2 regions of the Kribbella sp. CA-293567 genome follow, and region 2 is predicted to be linked to the other one. Evidence: predicted binding sites of a transcription regulator. Region 2 holds the regulator's gene; the other holds the start of a gene.

Region 1 (12,117 bases), 3.7 Mb from region 2:
ACGACTTGGTGATCGGCTACCCCTGCCGCGGCCGAGGGGTGGTCGTCGGCCCGCATGCGACGGGCGACGCCCCCGAGCAGCCGGCGGACGACGTACTGGGCACTCGTCACCGCCTGATGGCCGCCCTGGAGACTCCGCAGCCCGGCCACAGCCTGGCAGCCCGTCTCGGGCTGTCCAAAGCCACTGTCTCCTACCACTTGGGCCGATTACACAGCAGTGGCCTGGTAGAGCGCCGCCGGCTCGGCCGCGAGGTCTACTACGCCAGGACTCCGGCAGCAGAGCGACTCACGACGCCGCTTCGGGATGCGCGCCCCACACCATCCTGACGTCCGGCGAACGCTCTTCGTTGGCGGCGCCATCAGTACGCCGTACCTCGGTGAAGCCGTGCCGCTGGTAGAACTCCTGAGCTTTCGTGTTGCTCTGGAAGGTCCACAGGGCAAGCCCGCCGGGACGCAGGTCCTTGGCCAGGTCGACCAGCGTCGAGCCGATCCCCTGGCCGGCCAGCTCCGGGTCGACGTACAGCTGGTCGAGGTCGTCGCCGTCCAGGGTCAGTACGGCGACGATCCGGCCGTCGTCGATCGCTACCCAGCTCTCCCCGTCCGGTAGCAGCACCTCGGCGAACCAGCCGCGCACCTGCTCCTCAGAGTGGATCGCCGGTGGCAGCTGCGAACCCACGGCATGGCGGGAGCGCCACCAAACCGCGGCGGCCTCGTCCGTGTCGTGCGGCTCCAGCGGCCGGATCCAGACCTCATCCACGAAGCTCGGTCCCGTCGGCGATCTCCAACCGTTCGCCCTCCGGTGCCTCCACCTCGACCTCGCCGACCACCACCATATCCTTGCCGAAGGCAACATCGCCGCGGACCTCGAGCCGGTCGGCCCGCACCAGCGACGGCGGTCCGGCCGGGAAGTGCCGCTCGAAGTCGGCCAGGATCTTGAAGTGGTCAGGGTCGAGGTCGACGTACGGCTCGTCGCCCTCGTGGCTGGTGGTGAGGTCGCCGGAGTCGCTCAGCTCGTACACGTCCGAGCGCAGGACCAGCAGGTCGTTGGTCGTCTTCACCGGCTTGAACCTGCTCCGGTCCACGACCACCGCCTGCGATCCCTCGAAGGTCTCGATCGCCGACCCCATCGCGGTCTCCAGCTGGATCACCTTCGGCGAGGACGGATCGGCCGGGTCGACGGTCTTGCGGTTCACGATCACCGGCAACCCGAGCACCCCGTCGTGACCGTCCATCAGCTCGGCCAGCCGGTCGAGGTTGATCCACAGGTTGTTGGTGTTGAACGTCTTGTGCCGGGTGACGTCCTGGAAGTGCTGGTTGTCGTCGGCGTGCACCTGGGCGCTGTCGCGCAGGATCAGCCGGCCGTCGGACTTCCGCACGGCGACGTGGCCGCCCTTGCGGTCCGACCTGGTCCGGCGGCAGACCTCCATCCCGAACGGGACGTCGTGCTCGGCCATCCAGGCGGCGATCCGGCCGTCCGGGGTGGCACCGAGGTTGTCCGAGTTGGAGATGAAGGCGTGCCGGAAACCCTTCTCCCGCAGCGCGTCCAGCGTGCCGGACGCGACCAGCGCGGTGAACAGGTCGCCGTGACCGGGCGGGCACCAGGCCAGCTCGGGATCAGCGGGCCACTCGGCCGGCGTCAGGTCGTCGGCCAGCAGCTTGGGCTCCATGTTCTGCTGGAAGTCGAGCGGGACGCCGTCCACCGGCAGGTCGGCGTACCGGTCGAGGACCGCCAGCGACTCCTCCTTGGTGCGGAAGGAGTTCATCAGGATCAGCGGCAGCGGTACGTCGTACTCTGCGCGGGTGGCGAGGATCTGCCGGGCGATGATGTCGAGGAAGGTCAGTCCGTCCTTGACCGGCAGCGCCGACTTGGGGCCGGTCACGCCCATCGAAGTCCCGAGGCCGCCGTTGAGCTTGATCACCACGGTCCCGGCCAGCGCCGCCCGGCGTGCCTCGCGGTCCGGGTCGAGATGGTCCAGGTGCGGCAGTTCGCCCACCGGCTCGATCTCGTCCTCCCGGATCGTGCCCTGCTCACCCGACTCGAGCAACCGGTAGTAGTGCGAGAAGACCTTGATCGCGACCTCGGCCGCACCGGCCGCGCGCATCTTCTCCTGTGCCTGCTGAAGACCTTCCTCACTCATGCCTCAACCCTAGGGTGTGTCTCCCAGTTTGCGTCGTAGCGAGCAGGTGCTCGGTGCGGTAGCTCGGCGTGCTGGAGTGAAGGCCGCGATGTTTTTCCATCGTGGTCTTTGCTCCAGTGCGTCGAGCTGCCGTGCCGAGTGCCGCGCAGTAGGCGGAAACTGGGAGACACACCCTAGGGCAGGCTGCGCACCCGCGACGTTAGATGCGTCACTCGCCGTCTCTAGGATCACGCTGTGTTCTCATCCAAGACGGCCGCGCGCCAGGAACTAGTGGCTGCTCGGCAGCGATCGACCGTCTCGTCCGGACCTGGGCTGCTCGCCGTCGCCCGGGAGCAGGCCGAGGTGGTAGCCGCGCGAACGATCGCGCTCTACGTCTCACTGGGCGCCGAACCGCAGACCGGGCCGCTGATCGACTGGTTGCTCGCCTCCGGCCGCGAGGTGCTCCTACCCGTCCTGTACGCCGACAACGACCTGGGTTGGGGTATCGCTCCAGGCGCGGCCGATCTGGTGCCGGGCCGGCTCGGGCTGTCGGAGCCGCCGGTGGATCTCGGAGCCGACGCGATCACCGCCGCCGAACTGGTGATCTGCCCCGCGCTCGCGGTCGATCGCAGCGGCGTACGGCTGGGCCGTGGCGGCGGCTCCTACGACCGCGCCCTGGCCCGCGTCTCCCCCAGTACGCCGGTCTGGGCCGTCGTCCACGACTCCGAGATCGTGGATTCGCTCCCTGCCGATCCTCACGACCAGCCGGTTCACGCAGCGCTCACGCCGACTCGGCTGGTGCGGTTGTCGCCGGACAAAATGACGGGCTGATTCGGCCACCGCGCTGGCAGGATGGCGCGATGACCTGGAACGAGAAGACGCTGGCAGCCCGAACCGAGCGAGCAGTCGCGGCCGCGACCGCCGCGGCGCGTGACCTCGGCCTGACCGTCACCGACCCGACCGTCCTGTACGACGTCTTCTCGGTGGTCGTGCACCTCGAACCGGCGCCGGTGGTCGCCCGGGTCCCCGTCGTCCTGCCGAGCGCGCTCCAGGACGCGGCGGTCGCGATGAGCCGCCAGCAGACCGAACTCGATGTGGCGCAGTGGCTCGTCGATCAGGGCCGGCCCGTGGTCGCTCCCAGCCCGTTGGTGCCGCGCGAGCCGGTGCGGCGGGACGGGTACTCGATGACGTTCTGGCAGTACGTCGAGCAGGACAAGACGGTCGAGCCCGACTTTCTCGCCGGGACTGCTTCGGCCGCGCGGCTGCACGCAGTACTGGCTGAGTATCCCGGGGAGTTGCCGTGGCTCTCGCCGGTGACGTCCGCAGTACCGGCTGGTTTGGCCGAGTTGTCGGAGGAGACCGAACTGCTGACGGCGGACGACCTGGACCGCCTGCGGCGAGAGTGGGACGTGCTCGAGCCGGTACTGATGACCCGGGCCGGATTCGAAACCGCCTTCCCGGGGGCACGGGTGCAGCCCATCCATGGAGACGCGCCCTACTACAACGTGATCCCCACGGTCGGCGGGGCGACTTTGTGGTCCGACTTCGAGGACGCCACGCTCGGGCCGGTGGAGTGGGACCTGGCGATGATCGAGCCGGCGCACGCCCAGCTCTACAACGAGACTGCCGCCGAACTGGGCCGGCCTGCCATCGACGAGCGGGTCGTCGGCGTGATGAACACGGCCCGGATGCTGCAGGTGCTGATCTGCCTGCCCTTGCTACCCGAACTGCCCGCGCTGGCCGAGGGCCTCAAGCCGTCGATCGAGCACTGGCGGACGATGCCGTTCGCGGGAGGACTGGTCTGATGCTCACCTCATTCGTCGACGACGGGGTCCTGGCCGGCGCCGTCCTGCTCGTGAGCCGCGACGGGCAGACACACGTCGAGGTGGCCGGCAAGGTCGCCTTCGACGGCCCGCCGATGGAGCGGGACAGCTTGTTCCGGGTGGCGTCGCTGACGAAGCCGATCGTCGCCGCGGCGACCATGATGCTGGTCGACTCGGGTCGTCTGACTCTCGACTCCCCGGTGCACGACCTGCTCCCGGAGCTTGCCTCGCAGCCCGTGCTGCGTCGCCCGGATGGTCCGCTCGACGACGTCGTACCGGCGGTCCGGGCGGTGACGGTGCGCGATCTGCTGACCTTCCGGCTGGGGCTCGGCGAGTCGGACAACGCGGCGCTCCGCGCCCGTGAGGAAGAGCTCGAACTGCACACCTTCGGGCCGCCAAAGCCTCGGTCGCCACTGGAACCCGACGAGTGGATACGGCGGTTCGCGACGCTGCCGCTGCAGTACCAGCCCGGTGAACGGTGGCAGTACGGGACGAGTTCGGATCTGCTCGGCGTACTGATCGCGCGGGCGAGCGGTCAGCCGCTCGGGGAGTTCCTCGACGAGCGGATCTTCACGCCGTTGGGGATGAAAGACACCGGGTTCACGGCTTCGGACCCGGCGCGGCTGACGACGGCGTACGTGGGCGAAGAGGTGTTCGACACCGCGGCGGAAAGCCAATGGCTGACGCCACCCACGTTCCCGACCGGGAGCGGCGGGCTCGTGTCCACCGCCGACGACTTCAACGCCTTCGCCCAGATGCTGCTGTCCGGCGGAGGCGGGATTCTCTCGGCCGAGTCAGCGCGAGAGCTGACCACTGATCAGCTGACCGCCGAGCAGCGCGCCGCCGCGAGCGCCACCGGCTTCATCGAAGAGGGCGCCGGCTGGGGCTTCGGTCTGTCGGTCGGAGGCGGCCGCTACGGCTGGGCCGGCGGGCTCGGCGCACTGTGGTCCACCGCGCCGGACCAGCAGACCGTCGTACTGCTGCTGACGACGCGGGCGATCTGGACCTGGCCGCCCGAACTCTTCGCGGCCTTCGAGGGTGCCTTCAGTTCTCCGGCTTCGTGAACGTGAGCGTGTGCTCACGGGTCGCCTCGACCGCGCCACGGGTGAAGGCCCACGGCAGGGTCTCGCCCCGCACCCACAGGTCGGTCTGGTCGGTGTAGTTGGACGTGTACGCGTGACCGGAGACGCCGGTCATGTTGATCCAGCGGGACTTGTCGAAGTCGGACAGGTCCACCACCATCCGCATCGACGGCGTCGCGGTCACGGTGTAGTCCTTCGAGGCGTCCCACGAGGTCGCGTTCACCAGGGACGAGCCGCCACCCAGCTCGTACGGGCCGCGGTTGAACATCTTGTCCACCACGCCGATCCCCGACTTGCCGAGGGTCTGGTTGGTCAGGGTGAGCTTGTGCAGCCGGCCCCACTGCCAGCTGCCGGGGTCGCGAGCCATCTTCGTGGTGATCTCGGCCCGGGCCTTGACCAGCGCGTCGCGCAGGACATCGTCTCGGCTCTCCCGCTGGGTGGTGGTGACGTTGTCCCACCAGGCGCTGTTCGGCTGCATGATCACCTTGCGCATCACCTCGAACCAGCGTGATCCGCCGTCCGGCCAGGTGCCTTCCGGCAGCTGGTCGTGGAAGGTGAGCGCGAGCAGGTTGCGCCAGACGACGTTGAAGTACGCCGCGGGCGCGGAGTCCGCCGGCTGGGTGAAGTCCCAGTTCCGCAGCGTGTCCTGGCCCTGCCGGTCGAACTCGTCGCTGATCTGCACCTGCAGCAGGTACGGGACCAGGGTCTCGGCGTTGCGGTTCTTGGTGTCCAGCTGGATCGAGGCCATCGAGTTCGCGTCGAGCTTGCCCGCGCCCCGGATCCGGTCGAGGATCTGCTGCGCCCGGTGGCCGTAGTCCCAGTCGTCGGTCAGGTGGTAGGGGTAGCTCTGCGGCACGACCGCCTGGTTCGCGGTCACGATGATGCCGTCGTCGGGGTCGGCCTCGGTCGGCATCGCCTCGAACGGGATGTAGCCCTTCCAGTGGTACCGCGAGTCCCAGCCCGGGACCGGCCAGTCGCCGTCACCGGCGTTGCGGATCGGGATCCGGCCGGGCGCCTGGTAGCCGATGTGGCCCTCGCGGTCGGCGTACACGAGGTTCTGCGAGGGCACCTCGAACTGCGCCGCGGCCGCCCGGAAGGCCTTCCAGGTCTGAGCCCGGTTGATCGCGAACAAGGCGTCGGCGGTCCGCCCCGGGGTCAGTGCCGTCCATTGCAGGGCGACGCCGTACGCCTCCGGGGACTCGAGTCGTTTCGCTGCCAGCTCGCCGGTCTCGCGCTCGTCCTCGCCGACGTCGGAGATGATCGGGCCGTGCCGGGACTCCCGGACGGTGATCTTCTCGACCTCGTCCTGGCCGGCCACCTTGAAGGTCTCCTCGCGCTTGGACAGCGCCCGGACCTTGTTGTCGTAGACGACGGCGTCGGGGCCGCTGAACTTCTCGAGGTAGAGATCCATCACGTCGGGGTCGAGGTTGGTGAACCCCCAGGAGATGGCGGCGTTGTGGCCGATCACCACCCCCGGCAGACCCGAGAAGCTGAACCCGGACACGTCGTACGGGCAGCGGGTGCTGACGTTGTTGCAGTGCAGGCCGACCTGGCTCCAGATGCCCGGCATGGTCGCGCCGAGATGCGGGTCGTTGGCCAGCAGCGGCTTGCCGGTGGTGGTGTGCTCACCGGAGACGACCCAGGCGTTCGAACCGATACCGTCCCCGCGGCCGAGCAGCTCCGGCAGGCCCTTGGCCACCTTGCCGACGGTGTCGAGCGACTTGAGCAGGTCCTTGGTCAGCATCCCGCGGCGGGCTTCGGTATCGACCGGGGCAGTGGTGAAGGTGCCGCCCTTGGTCACCGCGGCGGTCGCGACGATCGGCTCGTTGCGGTCGTACGGATAGTCCGGGTAGAGGCTGGCGATGTTCGAGACCGGATACTTCGCCGCGAGCTTGGTGCGGGTGATCTCGTCGTCCATGTTGCCGCCGAGGTCCCAGGCCATCGCCTTCAGCCAGGCGAGCGAATCGGCGGCGGTCCAGGGCTCGGGACGGTAGTCGGTGCCCTTGAGTGACAGCACGGCGTACTCGAGGCTGAGACCTGAGCCGGCGTGCGTGCCCAGGTAGGCGTTGACACCGCGGGCGTAGTCGTCCAGATACTGCCGGGTGGTCGGCGCGAGCAGCCCGAGCTCCTTCTCCGCGACCCGGCGCCAGCCGAGCGTTCGGACGAACTTGTCGGTCTCCAGCGCGTCCTTGCCGAACAGCTCGGCCAGCCGGCCGGCCGTCACATGACGGCGGAAGTCCATCTCGAAGAAGCGGTCCTGAGCGTGCACGTAACCCTGCGCGGCGAACAGGTCACCCGGCTTGTCGGCGTAGATCTGCGGGATGCCGTTGCCGTCACGAACCACCTCCACCTCCGCGTCGAGCCCGGTCAGCGCGACCGTCCCGTCGTAGCTGGGGAAGGAGTGGCGGACGACGAAGACGCCGGTCCCGGCCACCACCAGAAGCAAGGCGGCGAACACGATTCCGGACACGATGATGACACGCAGCAGGCGACGCACGGACCAAACTTAGAGAATGCGGCGGCCCACCCCAAATGCTGCACCCACCGGGATGTGGACAACCCTCACGGAATCGGCACCGTTCGCGTTCGATCCCCATGAGCATCGAACTCGAGTTCGTCCCCGTTCCGGCCAGTGAACTGGACCGGATCCGCTGCAACGGCCATGACGATTTCGGCAACCCGCTGACGGCCCGGACCTCCGGGGCCGGGGCGCCGCTGCGTTGCTGCCTGAGGCTGACCAGGGAGGGCGAACAGATCGCCCTCGTCTCCCATCGACCGTCCGCGCTCGGCGGCCCGTACGCCGAGGTGGGGCCGGTCTTCGTCCATCTCGACCCCTGTCCGGGCCCTGCCGAGTCGTCCTTTCCCACCGAGTTCACCGACCGTCACGCCGTCCTGCGCCCGTACGACGGCACTGGCCAGATGCTGGACGGCGTCCTGGTCGAACCTGGCCGGAGCGAGAGCGAACTCACACGGCTGTTCGACGATCCGGCCGTCGAACTGGTCCACGTCCGGAACGTGATCGCCGGCTGCTGGAACTTCTCCGTCCGGCGCGCGCCGGCCTGAACCAGCCGCTCACGGGCCCGAAGTTGGAATACTTCGGGCCCGTGACGCATTATTAGCAGTCGAGTAGTAGGAGTGCCAGCGGCCATCGAAGGGGAGTCACGTGCCGACGTACCAGTACCAGTGCACCGAGTGTGGTAACTCGCTCGAGGTCCGCCAGAGCTTCACCGACGACGCCCTGACGGTGTGCCCGGCCTGCGAGGGAACCCTGCGCAAGGTGTTCAACGCCGTCGGTGTCGTCTTCAAGGGCTCGGGTTTCTACCGCACCGACAGCCGCTCGTCGAACAGCAGCACGGTGCCGGCCAAGAACGAGTCGTCGTCCTCGTCCTCCTCCTCGTCGGATCCGTCCTCTTCCTCGGCGCCGAAGTCGGACTCCTCGAAGGGGTCCTCCTCGTCGTCCTCGGGATCGTCGTCCTCGTCGTCGGGCTCGTCCGGGTCTTCGGGCTCGTCGTCCGGGTCGTCGGGCAGCAAGAGCAGCGCCGCCTGAAGTTTTCCGGATTCCCCTGTGGACAACGGGGGAAGGGCGGTCGAAGGCTCGTACTTTCTCTGGCATGAGCCGACCTCTTCTTCGCAACCTGCTGAAAGCCGTTCGCCGGCACCGCCGCCTGCTGGCCGGGGTGTCCGCGGCGGCCGCCGTGTACTGCGGCGTGACCGCCCTCTCGCCGCCGCCCCCACCGACCGTGGCCGTGCTGGCCGCCGCCCGAGACCTCCCCGGCGGCTCGCCGCCCTCCACACGCGACCTTCGCACCGTGCGCTTACCCGCCGCCGTCGTGCCCGCGGGAGCCCTCCCGCCAGGCAGCGACCTCACCCAGCGCGTCCTCGCAGGTCCAGTGCGCTCCGGCGAACCCCTCACCGATGCCCGCTTCCTCACCCCTGCGGCCTTACCGGCCGGCCAACTCGCCTATCCCCTACGCCTGGACGACGCCGACCTCACCAGCCTCCTCCAGGTCGGCGACCGAATAGACCTCTACGCGGCCACTGCTACTTCCGGCGCCGCCGCCGCTCTGCTGGCCGCCGCTGTGCGGGTGGTCGCGTTGCCCGCGGCACGCCCCTCGGCAGCGGCTTCGTCAGGCGCGCTGATCGTGATCGCCGCCGGCCGCGACGTCATCAGCCGAATTGCCCAGGCCACTGCCAACGCGAGAATCACCTTCGCGCTGACTCCTGACACCAGCTAGCCCTTCGTTGGCTTCGGGGTTCGGGGTTCGGGGTTCGGGGTTCGCGGCTTCGACCAGAGCCGATCGGCACGGCGATTGTGCTCACCTGTCGGACAGGTGTGGTGGCGATCCGTGACGGCGCGGCGCGGTCCCTCGCCATCGACCGGCCAGGGTCCTACGTTTTGCGGGTAAACCCAGCCGAGGGTCCGCCCGGGCCCCGCACCGTGGAGGCATTGCAATGATCGAGGGCTTCAAGAAATTCCTGATGCGAGGCAACGTCCTCGACCTGGCGATCGCAGTCGTGATCGGCACCGCCTTCGCCACCGTGGTGAAGACCGTCGTCGACAACCTGGTCAACCCCCTGATCGCAGCGATCGGCGGTTCCAACGTCAACGGGCTGGCCGTCCAGCTCAACAAGGCGAACGAGAAGACGGTCATCGATTTCGGCGCCATCATCAACGCCTTCGTGGTCTTCTTCCTGACCGCCCTGGTGGTCTACTTCGTGCTCGTCGTCCCGATGAAGAAGATCCAGGACCGCCGCGCCGCCAAGGCCGGCACCCCCGAGGAAGACCCCGAGCCGCTCACCATGGACCAGGAGCTGCTGATCGAGATCCGCGACGCCCTCCGCGCCCGCCAGTAGCCCGCTCGCTTGCCGGCCGGGCCTCCCGACATCAGCCCCACTCCATACCGAGGGGCCCGGCCAACCGGGGCGATCACTGGTTGGCCGGGTACTGGAACCACGCGTAGTCGATCGGCTGAGGTTCGTTCCACTCGGCGGCCAGCGGCTCGTTGACGGGCTGAAAGCCGGCTCGGAGGTAGGCACGGATGGCGGGTTCGTTGTCGGGCCGGACGCGCAGGAAGATGTCGGCGTAGCCCGCGGAACGAGCTGGCACGACGAGAGCCCGGACGAACTCCGTGCCAATGCCTTTGCCACGAAACTCCGGCGCGACGATCAGGCGGGCGAGTTCGACCTCGTCGTCTTCGTCGTCGAGCCAGAGTTCGCCGTACGCGATCGGGCTCTCTCCGTCGAAGTAGAGGTACGCCTGGATGTCGTCGGCGATCGTGCGCCAACTGGTGCGGAGGTCAGCGGGCAGCGGGTAGTCGTCTCGCCCGGTCAGCAGCGAAACCTCTTGCGCCGAACTCGCCCAGCCGATCACCAAGGGGGTGTGCTTGCTCTCGAACGACCGCAACTCCATCAGATTCGCCCTTCACCAGCAGTGATGACAACCATGCAGAAGTGTCAGGACCGCAGGAGTCGCGGGAGCTGGTCAGTGGTGCGGCGGGACCTCGCGCAGGATGCGTTCGTCGTCGTCGCGGTCGGAGCCGCCTTCACCCCAGGAACGCGGGTCGTCGTCCCGGGTCTGCTCCGGCAGCACCGGCTCGTCGTCTTCGTACGGGCTCGTCATACGTCCAGATTACAAGGGCGAGGTCACCCGAGCGGGTCTCAGTCCTGACCCGGGATCCGGGGGAGGTTCTTCTGCCGCCCCTCCAGTTGCCCCTGCTGCTCCTCGGCCTGTACTGCGGGCGCCGTCGCCGCCTGGATGAGCGGCGCGATTCCGGGTTCCTGTTGCCACCTATCGCCGAGCACGCACCAGGCAGAAAGGACAGACAACGTCGGAATCGCCAGGCCGCCCAGACGCATCGGTTCGGCGTTCTGGAAACCGAAGGTGATCGTCCAGTTGGCCGGATCCGGATAGAACTCCTGGACCGCGTTGTAGTAGAAGCTCAGCCAGCCACGACCGGGCAGGTGGCACATCAACCGGTAGTTCGTCGCGATCATCGGCACCGTCTGCTGATCGCGCCAGAACACCTGGGCGTTCCGTTTGGCGGCCGCCTTCCGGCTTGCGTTGACCGCCGCGTTCGCGGCCATCAAGCCGAGCACCATGCCCGGCTTGCCGACGAACAGTCCGCCACTGGTGCTGTAGGCACCGCTACCGGCGTACAGGCGGGAGTAGTGCGCGGAGGTTTGCAGGTAGGCGACCTCGCCTGGCTCCAGGACGATCCCGAACAGCGTGAGCTCTTGCGGCTGATTGCCGCCGATCAGCCAGCGGGCCCAGTCCTGACCCAGCTGCCACTCCTCGCGCTGGCGACGGGCGAGCTCCGCCGCGTCCTTCCTCTTGCCCACGTCCGTCCTCCCGCTCGGGTCCCTCCGGTTGCCGCCAGATCATCCCATCCGGCCGGACCGAACAGGCCGCAGGTATTACAGAAGTGCTGCTATTGGCAATCGATCCGCCCCGTGACCAGATAGACGCCGTGCCGTGACAGTACTGCCACGACGAGCGAGATCCTCCTCCACCATGATGGGTGCCCTGCCCAACCCGGAAGGACCGAGTCGTGAGTGCATCAAGGACACGGGGCTTCATCGGGGCGACGCTCGTCGTGACAGTTCTCGGATTTACCGCCGCCTGCGGTAACGAGGACTCCAGCGGCGCCGGTGCCCAGCCCAGCCAGACGCCGACCACCCCCGGCGCACCGCCCACCCTCCCCACCGCCACACCCAGCGGAACTCCGAGCATGGACTGCCCGGAGACGATCACCGCCGTTCGCGAGGCCGTCGGCAAGGCCGTTTGGGGCAAAGGGACCGCCAAGTCCCTGTTCCAGCCGGTCAGCGTGACGATCTGCCAGTACGACGCGCAGGCGACGGGCGACGACTATGCGACCGTCACCACCAAGCGGACCGCTCAGCAGGCCGCCGACCTGTGGGCGCTGGTCAACAGCGCCAAGCCGGTGGCCAAGAAGCCCGCCATGTGCACCAAGGAACTGGGGCCCACCTACGTTCTGCGGTTCACCGACAACGACCGCGGCGTGCTCTCGTACACCGCCGAGGCGTTCGGTTGCCGCCAACTGGTGGCGACCTCCCTCGAAGGACAGGGCAAGCCCGG
Region 2 (12,117 bases):
CGGATCGGGGAGATGACGGTGAGGGCTAGATAGACCACGAAGCCGGCGACCAGCCCGACCACCCAGGAGTAGTCGTAGAGCGGCTGCAGGAACGGGATCAGGCCGTCGGCGGGGAACGGCCCGGCGCCGGGGTTGGAGTAGGCGCCACCGACGGCCAGGACCGACCCGGCCAGCGTGGCGGCGACCGCTCGCCAGTTCCAGCCGGCGGCGTACCAGTAGCGGCCGTGCGGCAGATAGAGGTCGGCGAGGAACAGATGGGTGCGGTCGACGAACCAGTAGCCGGCGATCAGTACGCCGGCCACCGACGCGAGCAGGCCGCCGTAGAACGACAGCCAGACGAAGATGTAGATCGAAGGATCGGAGATCAGCCGCCAGGGCTGGATCACGATCCCGATCACGCCGGTCAGCAGCCCCGCGGTGCGGAAGTCGAGCCAGCGGGGCAGCGCGTTGGCGAAGTCGTACGACGGACTGACCACGTTCGCCGCGACGTTGCACGACATCGTCGCCAGGATCGCCATCACCAGGCCGATCGTCACCACCACCGGGTTCTCGAACCGCCGGGTCAGCTCGACCGGGTCCCAGATCGCCGAACCGTAGACGATCACCGTCCCGGAGGTGGTGATGATCGAGACCAGCGCGATGAACGACATCGTGGTCGGCAGCCCGATGATCTGCCCGAGCACCTGCTGGCGCTGGCCCTTGCCGAACCGGGTGAAGTCGGGCATGTTCAGCGACAGCGTCGCCCAGAACGCGATCATCCCCATCAGCGACGGCGCGAAGATCTTCCAGAAGTCGGCGTCCCAGCCCAGCTTGGACGGCTGCGACAGGATCGGGCCGAAGCCGCCGGCCTTCACCAGGATCGCGATCATCAACGCCAGGAAGGCGAGCGTGACCAGCGGTGCCGCCCAGTTCTCGAACCGGCGCAGGCCCTCGATCCCACGCCAGATCAGCACCATCTGCAGGGCCCAGAAGAACGCGAAGCTCAGCCACATCGTCCACGGGTGACCGCCGATCGACGCCGCCCCGGTCCAGCCGGAACCGGCCAGCTCACCGGCGATCACGTAGATCGCCTGGCCGCCGATCCAGGTCTGGATGCCGAACCAGCCGCAGGCGATGAACGCCCGCAGCAGCGCCGGGAAGTTCGCCCCGCGGACGCCGTAGAAGGCCCGCGCGAAGACCGGGAACGGGATGCCGTACTTCGTGCCCGCGTGGCTGTTCAGCAGCAGCGGCACCAGCACGATCAGGTTGCCCAGGGTGATGGTGAGGAACGCCTGCAACCAGTTCATGCCCAGCGAGACCAGACCGGCCGCCAGCAGGTAGCTGGGGATGTTGTGCGCCATCCCCATCCACAGCGCCGCGTAGTTGTACGTCGACCAGCGCCGCTCGGGCAGCCGGGTCGGCGCCAGTTCGGCGTTCCCGTACCGGCTTTCGGCGATCGAAGCCGGATCGGACAGCTCGACCCGGCCGTCCGGATGGGTGATCTGGTCAGGAGAAGCCGGTGCCGCATGCGCCATCGTCGCCACCTCGTCCGCAGTCGTGTGTCGCACCAACGTGCGGGATCACGGACGTCCTGTCAACGCGTAACCGCGGAGCGTGACCGTCGTCGCCGACGGTGGTCGCGGAGCGAGGGTCCTACTCGTCCTTGGCCAGTCCGAGCAGCGGCAGGGTCGGGCGCGGCGGCGCGCCCAGGGCGGCGTACCCGCGGCGTACGGCCTGCTCGAGGTGGGGATGCGGCCACGGCCAGTCGTCGGTGTGCGCGAGCGCTGCCTCGAGTGAGGTGCCGTTGTGGTGCAGCCCCGAGATGGTGTTCGCGACCGTGCCGATGTCGCTGTTCTGGTCGCGGACGAACTCCGCGTCGACCACCGCACCGTGCCCGGGCACGACCCTGGCCGTCGCGGACAGCAGCCCGATCAGCCGGTCGACCGTGTCGGCCCACTGCAGTGGATGGCAGTCCTCGCCGTACGACGGCGGCGCCGACTCCTCGATCAGGTCACCGGCGAAGAACACGTCCACGTCCGGTACGACGATCACCAGGTCGCCGTCGGTGTGCCCGTTGCCCAGGTGCAGCAGCTCGACCCGGCGGTCGCCCAGCTCGATCACCTTGGCGACCGCGAAACCGATGTCGATGGCAACGGTCCCGGCGACCGCGGCGACGGTGTTCTCCTGCGCGTAGCTGGTCGCGCCCTCGAAGGCGGGGTTGCCGAAGACGTGGTCGAAGTGGGCGTGGGTGTTGACCACCCAGCGCACCGGCAGTTCGGTGACCTCGCGGATGTCGGCGAGCAACTGCGTCGCCTGCTCCACGTCGGCCCGGGTGTCGACCACCAGGGCGCCCTCGCTGCCGACGACGAGCCCGACGTTCACGTCGTACTCCGGATACCGGCGGACCCACGTGCGGTCGCCGAGTTCTTCCCACGCACTCATACCGCGACCCTAACCGGCCGCCCGGCGCCGGTGATCAGTGGGAGATGACGTCACCGGCGAGCACCTGGCTCTTGTCGATGCCTTCGAGCAACAGGCCGACGTTCTCCCCGGCGCTCGCGGCGGTGAGCGTCTTGCGGAACGCCTCGATCGCGGTGACGCGGGTGGTCGCCACCGGCTGCCCGGCACGCATGATCAGCACCTGATCACCGGTCCGCACCGTGCCCGAGGTGATCCGTCCGGTGACGATCGTGCCGCGGCCGGTGATGGCGAAGACGTCCTCGACCGGCAACGTGAACTGCCCGGCCGGTACGGCGTCCTGCACCCGCCCGTCCTGCACCGATCCGTCTGGCACCGGGCCGTCCTGCGGCCGGACGTCCTGCACCCGTGGCTCCTGCTTCCAGAACTTCCATCCCATGGAGCCGACCCTAGTGCCGGCCGGCCGCCGTGCCCATCCAGCCGCCGGGACGGGGGTTGAAGGCCCGTGGTGGGCCGCCTAAGGTCGCAGAGCTGAACCGATTCATCCGATCTCTGCACCCGATGGAACACGAAGGGCGGACGGCGTGACGACACGACGGGCACTGGTGGTGCGAGGCGGCTGGGAAGGCCATGTCCCGGTCGAGGCGACCGAGCTGTTCATTCCCTTCCTGCGGCAGAACGGCTTCGAGGTGACCGTCTCGGACAGCCCGGAGAGCTATCTCGACCTGGACGGCACCGACCTGGTGCTGCAGTGCGTCACGATGAGCGAGATCACCGCCGAGCAGGTCAAGGGCCTGGAGGCCGCTGTCCGGGCCGGGACCGGCCTGGCCGGCTGGCACGGCGGCATCATCGACTCGTTCCGCAGCAACACCGACTACAGCTTCATGACCGGCGGCCAGTTCGTCTCGCACCCGGGCGGCGCCGTCGACCACCGGATCGACATCGTCTCCGGCCACCCGATCGTCGAGGGCCTGACGGCGTTCGACCTGCGCACCGAGCAGTACTACGTGCACGCCGATCCGACCAACAACGTCCTGGCCACCACCACCTTCGACGCGCATCCGGACTTCCCCTGGATCGTGGGCGCGACGATGCCGGCGGTCTGGACCCGCGGCTGGGGCGAAGGTCGAGTCTTCGTCTGTACGCCGGGCCACACCGTCGCCGACCTGGAGACGCCGCAGATCCGCACGATCGTCGAGCGGGGGCTGCTGTGGGCGAGCAAGTGACGAACATCGGCATCGTCGGCACCGGCGTCATCAGCGGCACCTACCTGGAGCACCTGGCCAGGCTGCCCGGCGTACAGGTGGTCGCGGTCGCCGATCTCGATCTCTCGCGGGCGCAGGCGATCGCCGATCAGAATCCGGGCGTCCGGGCGCTGACGTCGGACGACCTGTTCGCCGATCCCGAGGTCGACATCGTCCTCAACCTGACCATCCCGGCCGCGCACGGACCTGTCCACCAGGCGGCGCTGCAGGCCGGCAAGCACGTGTACGGCGAGAAGCCGCTCGCCGTCGACCGTGCGGAGGCCGAGCCGCTCCTGAAGCTCGCCGCCGCCAACAACCTCCGCATCGGCTGCGCCCCCGACACTGTGCTCGGCACTGGGACCCAGACGGCACGGGCGGCGCTCGACCGCGGCGACATCGGCGTACCGACTGCTGCGACGGCTTCGTTCGTCACGCCGGGCCACGAGCTGTGGCACCCGGCTCCTGAGTTCTACTACCAACCCGGTGGCGGTCCGTTGCTCGACATGGGCCCGTACTACGTGACAAGCCTCGTCACGCTGCTCGGCCCGGTACGCCGAGTCACTGGCCGCGCGGGCCGCTCCCAGGAGCAGCGCAAGGTCCACACGGGACCACGAGCGGGGGAGGCGTTCCCGGTCGAGGTGCCGACGCATGTGACCGGCGTACTTGAGCATGAGTCCGGTGCACTGACCACAGTGCTGATGAGCTTCGACGTCTGGGCGGCACGGCTGCCGCGAATCGAGATCTACGGCACCGAGGGCAGCCTGTCCGTCCCCGATCCGAACAACTTCGCGGGCACGGTGGAGATCGCCACCGCAACCGACCGTGACTGGAGAGAGCTTCCGGTAGCCGGTGGGTACGCCGACGCCGGGCGGGGGGTCGGGGTGGCCGACATGGCTCGCGCACTGCGCAACGGCGAGCCGCATCGCGCTGACGGAGCGCTGGCCTACCACGTGCTCGACGTACTGGAGTCAGTGCTCGAGTCTGCGGCCCAGGACCGGTCACTGGACGTGGCGAGTACGGTCTCGCGGCCGGCCGCCGTACCGTTGGGAGCGTCGCCGGAACTGGCCTGAGACCAGTCCCACGCCGCTACGCGTCGGTATCTGCTGTGGCGGCTCGGTAGACTGGCACTCCAAAGTCCGGAGTGCCAAGAGGGCTGCCGGTGGCCGACACCTCAGAGAGGGTGGTTTGCGCGTGCTGGACGAACGCAAGCTGGACGTGCTCCGGGCCATCGTCGAGGACTACGTCGCCACGCATGAGCCGGTCGGGTCGAAGACCCTGGTCGACCGGCACAACCTCGGCGTCTCCCCGGCGACGGTCCGCAACGACATGGCAGCGCTGGAGGAGGAGGGGTACATCACCCAGCCGCACACCAGCGCCGGCCGGATCCCCACCGACGCGGGCTACCGGTTGTTCGTGGACAAGCTGAGCACGGTCAAGTCGCTGTCGCAGGCCGAGAAGAAGGCGATCTCGTCCTTCCTGGTCGGCGCGGTCGACCTCGACGACGTGGTCCGCCGGACCGTCCGGTTGCTGGCGCAGATCACCCGGCAGGTCGCGATCGTGCAGTATCCGACCCTCAGCCGGTCGAGCGTGCGGCACATCGAGGTGGTCACGATGACCCCGCGCCGGCTGCTGCTGGTGCTGATCACCAGCACCGGCCGGGTCGAGCAGCGGATCGTCGAGGCGCAGGAGGACGTCGACGAACAACTGATCGCCGACCTCAGGTCCCGGCTGAACTCGGCCCTCACCGGCCAGCGGCTGACCGACGCGGCCACCTCGCTCGCGAGCGTGAGCGACACCTTCGCGCCGGCCGACCGGCCGCTGGTGGCCGCCATCGTGACCAGCCTGCTGGAGGCCTTCACGGTCGAGGGCGAGCAGCGGATCGCGGTCGGCGGCGCGGCCAACCTGACCCGGTACGGCGACGACTTCGAGCGCAACGTCAAGCCCGTACTGGAGGCGCTCGAGGAACACGTGATCCTGCTCAAGCTGCTCGGCGAGGCGACCAGCCCGCAGACGCTGACGGTGCGGATCGGCCACGAGAACCCGTACGAAGGACTTGTCACCACCTCGGTCGTCGCCACCGGCTACGGCTCCAAGTCGGAGGCGCTGGCCACTCTCGGCATCGTCGGCCCGACCCACATGGACTACCCGAGCACGATGGGCGCCGTGCGCGCCGTCGCGCGCTACGTCAGCCAGATCCTGGCCGACTCGTGAAGCTCCATCGAAGAACGCACCACAGAACGCACCGAACACTGCCTACCAAGTGGTCTGGAGTATGAGCACCGATTACTACGCCGTCCTGGGCGTGAGCCGTGACGCTTCACAGGACGAGATCAAGAAGGCCTACCGCAAGCTGGCCCGCCAGTACCACCCGGACGTGAACGACTCCGAGGACGCGCACCACAAGTTCCAGGAGATCGGCCGCGCCTTCCAGGTGCTGAGCGACCCGCAGAAGAAGCAGGTCCACGATCTCGGTGGTGACCCGTTCGCGAGCGGACCGGGTGGAGGCGCGGGCGCCGGCTTCGGCCAGCAGTTCACCTTCACCGACATCATGGACGCCTTCTTCGGCCAGACCGGCGGGGCGACCCGCGGGCCACGGCCACGGACCCGGCGCGGCCAGGACGCGCTGATCCCGCTGCGGATCGACCTGGCCGAGGCCGCCTTCGGGACGACCCGCGAGCTGAAGGTCGACACCGCCGTGGTCTGCCCGACCTGCACCGGCTCGGGCGCGCAGGCCGGCTCCGAGCCGGTCACCTGCGAGATCTGCCACGGCCGGGGCGAGGTCACGCACACCCAGCGCTCGTTCCTCGGTGAGGTCCGGACGATGCGGCCGTGCCCGAACTGCCGCGGCTTCGGGACCACCATCCCGAGCCCGTGCGGCGAGTGCGCCGGCGACGGGCGGGTCCGGTCCCGCCGTACCGTCACCGTCAAGATCCCCGGCGGCGTCGACAGCGGCACCCGCGTGCAGCTGTCCGGCCAGGGCGAGGTCGGCCCCGGCGGCGGCCCGGCCGGCGACCTGTACGTCGAGATCGAGGTCGAGCCGCACGAGATCTTCACCCGCAGCGGCGACGACCTGCACTGCACGGTCACGCTGCCGATGACGGCCGCGGCGCTCGGGACGACGATCGACCTGCCGACGCTCGAGGGCGAGACCACGCCGCTGGAGATCCGGGCCGGCACCCAGTCGGGGACGGCGATGACGCTGACCGCGCGCGGCGTACCGCGGTTGCGGCACGCGGGTCGCGGCGACCTGATCGTCCAGGTCATCGTCGAGACGCCGACCAAGCTCGACGACGCGCAGAAGGCACTGCTGCGGCAGATCGCCGAGGCGCGCGGCGAGGAGCGGCCGCAGGGGCACGTCCAGGCGGCCCACAAGGGCGTCTTCGGGCGCCTGCGTGACGCCTTCGGTGCGCATTGAAAACGACTTAGGCTGCCGGGCGATGGGTCTCGCGGTCTTCTACCTGCCTGAGCTGGACGGGTCCGACCTGGTGCTGGACGGCGCCGAGGGGCGGCACGCTGCCGTCGTACGCCGGATCGGTCCCGGCGAGCGGATCCGGCTGACCGACGGTCGGGGCTCGTTCGCGGAGGGCGCTGTCACGGCGTCCTCCAAGACCGGCCTGACCGTCGCCGTGGACCATCGCGGCCGGGTCGAGCCGGCCGCCGTCCGGCTGGTCGTCGTGCAGGCGCTGCCGAAGGGCGAACGCGCCGAGCTCGCGGTCGAGATGCTCACCGAGGTCGGCGCCGACCTGATCGTGCCGTGGAACGCCGACCGCAGTCAGTTCCGCGCCAACCCCGAACGGGTCGCCAAGACCCGGACCAGGTGGCAGTCCTGGGCCTTCGAGTCCAGCAAGCAGTCCCGCCGCTCCTGGTTCTGCGAGGTGGCGCCGATCGCGTCCACCCCCGAGATCGCGAAGCTCCTCACCGACGCCGCCCTGGCCGTAGTACTCCACGAGGAAGCCAGCACCCCACTGGCCTCCCTCGACCTCCCCGTCACCGGCGACGTCGTGATCGTGGTCGGCCCCGAAGGTGGCATCACCCCCGCCGAACTGGACACCTTCTCCGCCACCCCGGTCCGCCTCGGCGAAACCGTCCTCCGCACCTCGACCGCAGGCGTGGCCGCCGCCGCGGCCCTGCTGTCCCGCTCCCGCTGGAGCTGAACTCCGGCGACTACTTGACGATGACCGTCTTGGAATCGACCGACATGACCCGGCCGTCCTCCGCGGAGGGCAGGTAGACCTCGATCAGCCACTGGCCGGAGTCGAGCTTGGGCCGGAAGGTGTAAGGGGAGAGCTTCTGACCCTCCTTGGTGGTGGTGAAGTTCTTGACCACCACCTTGGTCCTCACGTTGGTGGCCTTCCAGTCCACGTGAGCCTCGAACGCGGACGCCTGACCGCTGACGGAGAAGCCCGGAGCGACCGTCTGGTTGTTCTCCGGCGACTCGATCCAGACGAAGGCCTGGACGTCGGCAGCCTTGGCGCGGCTCAGCGGTTCGGTGGTGTCGATGACGCCGAAGAGGCCGGCCGTGGCGCGGCCTCGCTCGGTGATCTGGACCGGAGCCGTCCGCTGCAGCGCGCCCTGCACCGTGTAGATCAGTTGCTGGGCTGCCATCTCGGCGTTGTCCGGCGTGAGTTTCGACTCCGGCAGCCGCTCGAAGTCGACCACGATCAGACGGTCGGTGTAGCGCACCGAGGTCAGCTTCGCGCCTGACCAAGGGGATTCGTAGTCGGGGTCGCCGGAGACCTTCGGCGTCGTCATCAGCTGGACCGCCTCGGTGGCGGGCCGGCCCTTGACCTGGTTGAAGGTGCGGTACAGGCGGTAGCTCGGGCCCGTGGTGGCTCCGGTCCCTCGTCCGAGCCAGTACACCGGAACCGCCTTCGGATCCTGCAGTCGCGGCTCGTCGATGGCGCGTGTCTTCTCGGTCGGCAGGGTCGTGGTCGGGACCTCTGTGGCGGCCGGCGTCGGGGTCGGCTGCGGGCTGGCCGGCTGGGTCGGCAGGCTGCTGGACGGCTCGGTCGAGGTGCTGCTGGTGGTGGTGCTCGGGCCGCCTGCGGCGGTGGGCTGGTCCGCGTTCTTCTGGCTGTCGTCGAGTACGGCGAAGGCGCCGATCGCGGCCGCCGTACCGACCACGGCCGCGCCGACGGTGATCGCCCACGGGCGCCGGCTGACCGGCTTGCGCTGGTGGCTGACCCGGGCCTGGATCTCGTGCAGGCCGTCGGCGGGCTCGATCCGGCCGGCCTCCTCGGACAGCGCCCGTCGCATCAGTTCGTCGAACGGGTCGTCCCCGCGGTCGTGCGTGTGGTCGTTCATGCGCTCTGCTCCAGGACCTGGCGCAGCGACTTGGTCGCTCGCGCGGCGTGGCTCTTCACGGATCCCCGGCTGATCCCCATCGTGTCGGCGATCTCCGCCTCGGACAGGTCACCGTAGTACCGCAGCACCATGACGGTGCGTTGTTTCTCCGGCAGGGTGCGCATCGCGTCGATCACCCGGTCGGTCTCGGCGGTGCGCAGGACGGCCTGCTCGGCGCTCGGCTCGTCCGGCAGGGACTTCGGCAGGTGTTTGTCGACCACCACCAGATGCCGTTGCCGGGACCGGCAGCGGTTGACCACCGCGGTCCGCAGGTACGCCAGGGCCTTGTGCGGGTCGCGCAGCCGGTGCCAGCGTCCGTGCATCGCCACGAAGGCGTCCTGCACGATCTCCTCGGCGGAACCGTTGTCGCGCAACAGCAGGGCGCCGAGCCGGACCAACGACGTGTAGTGCGCCGTGTAGACAGCCGTCAGCGCCTCGTCTGCATCCCACGAGGACTCATGTGCCACGCACTCTTGATACATCACGGCTGGTTGTGCCACACAACAGAGACGCGAAGGCCGCGTCCCAGGTTGACAACAGGTCGGCCCTCTTCGATGAGAGTCTGTCGTTCCAGCCCGCAGGAGGACGAAGTGAAACAGCACGGTGACGCGGAGTGGTCGGGCCACCGCGAGCTCAGCTACGCCGCGACGGACCGCCTGTACGACGAACTGGCCGGCCCCGACGGCAGGATCCGCGGCCTGACCCGCCGGGAGTACGCCGAGGCGCTCGACAAGTCGCAGGCCAAGGCGGACGCGCTGCTCGGCGCCGGCCTGGTCCGGAACGCCGGCGGCAGCGGCCGGACCTTCGTGTACGTCGGACTCGGCAAGACCGCGCAGTCGGCGTACTTCAATCCGGACGCGCAGGCCGAGCACTTCATGGCCAGCCCGTACGCCGACGGCCGGACCAATCTCGAGGCGAACGTGCGCTTCGTCCACGACCAGTTGCGGCTCGCGCGGTCGGAGCAGCGCAGCCCGGCCCAGCGGCTCACGCATCTCGGAGCGGCCGCGCACGCGCTGCAGGACAGCTACAGCGGAGCCCATGCCTGGCGCGACAAGAGTGTCTACGAAGGCAGAGCCGACGCGGCGGTCGAGTCGCTGCACGTCTTCACGCCGGCCCATGTGGTCGGGATCGACGACGGGCGGAACACCCACGCCGACGAGTTCGACCAGCCGCCCACCCGGTCCGGGACGACGCAGGCCGCGATCGAGGCGACCTCGGTGATGCTGATCGCGCACGAGAAGGCCCTGCGGTCGCCGGCGGAGGCCGAGGCGCTGGTGGCCAAGGCGCTCGAGCCGATGCTGCGGCCGTCGCCGAACGGCGTCACGGTGAACCTGAAGCCGGACGCGGCGTGGCAGGCCGAGCGGGATCTGCGGGTCTCACTGGAGCAGGCCTCGGCCGGCCCGGTCCCGTCCACCGAGCTGGACAAGCTGAAAGCGCTGATGGGCCCGCACCGCACCGGCCCAAGCGCCGGGTCACCGGGTGTGGTGGCCGCCGCCGGGCAGGCCGAGGCGGGAGGAGAGGCCGCTCCAGCGGTCGGCCACCCCGGTGACGGGGCTCGCGACAGCACCGGCGTACGGGGTAAACAGCCTGGTCAGGGGCTCGCCCGGGGGTGATCGGGGTTTTATCGGGTGAGCCTGCCTGGTGAGGCGGCTAGCATGGTGGGGTCACACCATCTGCATCAGGAGGAAGAGCCTGTCCAGGCCACGCAGTATCGAGCCGTCGCACCCGGATGCGGCGCGCGCTGACAGCAGCGCAGCAGGTGCCGGCCAGAAGGCGTCCCACAAGATCGTGGTGCCGAACAGCATCGACATGGTCGCGCTGCTCGGAGCCCGGGACGAGTTCCTCCGCATCATCGAGAAGGAGTTCGCCGCCGACATCCTGGTCCGCGGCAACGAGATCACCCTGACCGGGGAGCCGGCCGAGCTGGCGCTGGCCGAGCGGCTGGTGGACGAGCTGATCGCCGTCGTCCGGACCGGTCACGGGCTGACCGCGGACTCCGTCGAGCGCAGCATCGCGATGATCAAGGCCGAGACGGGCGAGAGCCCGGCCGACGTGCTGACCCAGAACATCCTCTCCAGCCGCGGCCGGACGATCCGGCCGAAGACGCTGAACCAGAAGCGGTACGTCGACGCGATCGACAAGAACACGATCGTCTTCGGCATCGGTCCGGCCGGTACCGGCAAGACCTACCTGGCGGTCGCCAAGGCGGTCCAGGCGCTGCAGGCCAAGGAGGTCAACCGGATCATCCTGACCCGGCCGGCCGTCGAGGCCGGCGAGCGGCTCGGCTTCCTGCCCGGCACCCTGTCGGAGAAGATCGACCCCTACCTGCGCCCGCTGTACGACGCGCTGCACGACATGCTCGACCCGGACTCGATCCCGCGGCTGATGACGGCCGGCACGATCGAGATCGCGCCGCTGGCCTACATGCGCGGCCGGACCCTGAACGACGCCTACATCATCCTGGACGAGGCGCAGAACACCTCGCCGGAGCAGATGAAGATGTTCCTCACCCGGCTCGGCTTCGGCTCCAAGATGGTGATCACCGGCGACGTCACCCAGGTCGACCTGCCGACCGGCACCAACTCGGGCCTGCGGGTCGTCCAGGACATCCTGGAGGGCGTCCAGGACCTCACGTTCTGCCGGCTGACGGCGCACGACGTCGTCCGGCACAAACTGGTCGGCCGGATCGTGTCGGCCTACGAGAACTACGAAGGCAGCGCTGAACCTCAAAGATGAACGTCGAAGTGAACAACGAGTCCGGGGTCGAGATCGACGCGCACGGACTGATGCGGCTGGGCCGGTTCGTGATGTCGTCCCTGCGGCTGCACCCGGAGTGCGAGCTGTCGATCAAGCTGGTCGACGAGGACACGATGGCCAAGTACCACGTCGAGTTCCTGGACCTGCCGGGTCCGACCGACGTGATGTCGTGGCCGATGGACGAGCTGCGGCCGGGCGGTGACGGTGGCGACGACGCCGACCTGCCGCTCGGGCACCTCGGCGACATCGCGCTGTGCCCGACCGTCGCGGCCGCTCAGGGCGCGAAGGCCGGCCACGGCACCTGGGCCGAGCTGGAGCTGCTGACGGTGCACGGCATCCTGCACCTGCTCGGCTACGACCACGCCGAACCGGCCGA

Evidence for each region. Region 2 encodes HrcA, which represses chaperone genes, less so after heat shock. Its sites were predicted from a motif close to TTGGCACTCGNNNNNNNCGAGTGCCAA; they were not measured.
Region 1: the regulator HrcA is predicted to act here: its motif matches at 8,137-8,163, upstream of OX958_RS35265 (FmdB family zinc ribbon protein).

The regions. Positions count from the first base shown of each region.
Region 1 covers NZ_CP114065.1:1,633,070-1,645,186, reverse strand. Annotated here, with positions in the region: gene OX958_RS07940 (ArsR/SmtB family transcription factor) at 1-326, shown strand, start outside; gene OX958_RS07935 (GNAT family N-acetyltransferase) at 286-756, opposite strand; gene OX958_RS07930 (UTP--glucose-1-phosphate uridylyltransferase) at 749-2,137, opposite strand; gene OX958_RS07925 (5-formyltetrahydrofolate cyclo-ligase) at 2,372-2,947, shown strand; gene OX958_RS07920 (phosphotransferase family protein) at 2,977-3,921, shown strand; gene OX958_RS07915 (serine hydrolase domain-containing protein) at 3,921-5,003, shown strand; gene OX958_RS07910 (penicillin acylase family protein) at 4,984-7,518, opposite strand; gene OX958_RS07905 (DUF1203 domain-containing protein) at 7,617-8,084, shown strand; gene OX958_RS35265 (FmdB family zinc ribbon protein) at 8,185-8,568, shown strand; gene OX958_RS07890 (SAF domain-containing protein) at 8,633-9,256, shown strand; gene mscL (large conductance mechanosensitive channel protein MscL) at 9,474-9,875, shown strand; gene OX958_RS07880 (GNAT family N-acetyltransferase) at 9,949-10,431, opposite strand; gene OX958_RS07875 (hypothetical protein) at 10,504-10,641, opposite strand; gene OX958_RS07870 (hypothetical protein) at 10,680-11,360, opposite strand; gene OX958_RS07865 (hypothetical protein) at 11,570-12,117, shown strand, end outside.
Region 2 covers NZ_CP114065.1:5,314,994-5,327,110, reverse strand. Annotated here, with positions in the region: gene OX958_RS24465 (NCS1 family nucleobase:cation symporter-1) at 1-1,514, opposite strand, end outside; gene OX958_RS24460 (MBL fold metallo-hydrolase) at 1,633-2,421, opposite strand; gene OX958_RS24455 (EF-Tu/IF-2/RF-3 family GTPase) at 2,456-2,836, opposite strand; gene OX958_RS24450 (ThuA domain-containing protein) at 2,982-3,623, shown strand; gene OX958_RS24445 (Gfo/Idh/MocA family protein) at 3,608-4,711, shown strand; gene hrcA (heat-inducible transcriptional repressor HrcA) at 4,833-5,852, shown strand; gene dnaJ (molecular chaperone DnaJ) at 5,914-7,056, shown strand; gene OX958_RS24430 (16S rRNA (uracil(1498)-N(3))-methyltransferase) at 7,079-7,795, shown strand; gene OX958_RS24425 (Gmad2 immunoglobulin-like domain-containing protein) at 7,806-8,945, opposite strand; gene OX958_RS24420 (SigE family RNA polymerase sigma factor) at 8,942-9,451, opposite strand; gene OX958_RS24415 (hypothetical protein) at 9,575-10,597, shown strand; gene OX958_RS24410 (PhoH family protein) at 10,794-11,720, shown strand; gene ybeY (rRNA maturation RNase YbeY) at 11,717-12,117, shown strand, end outside.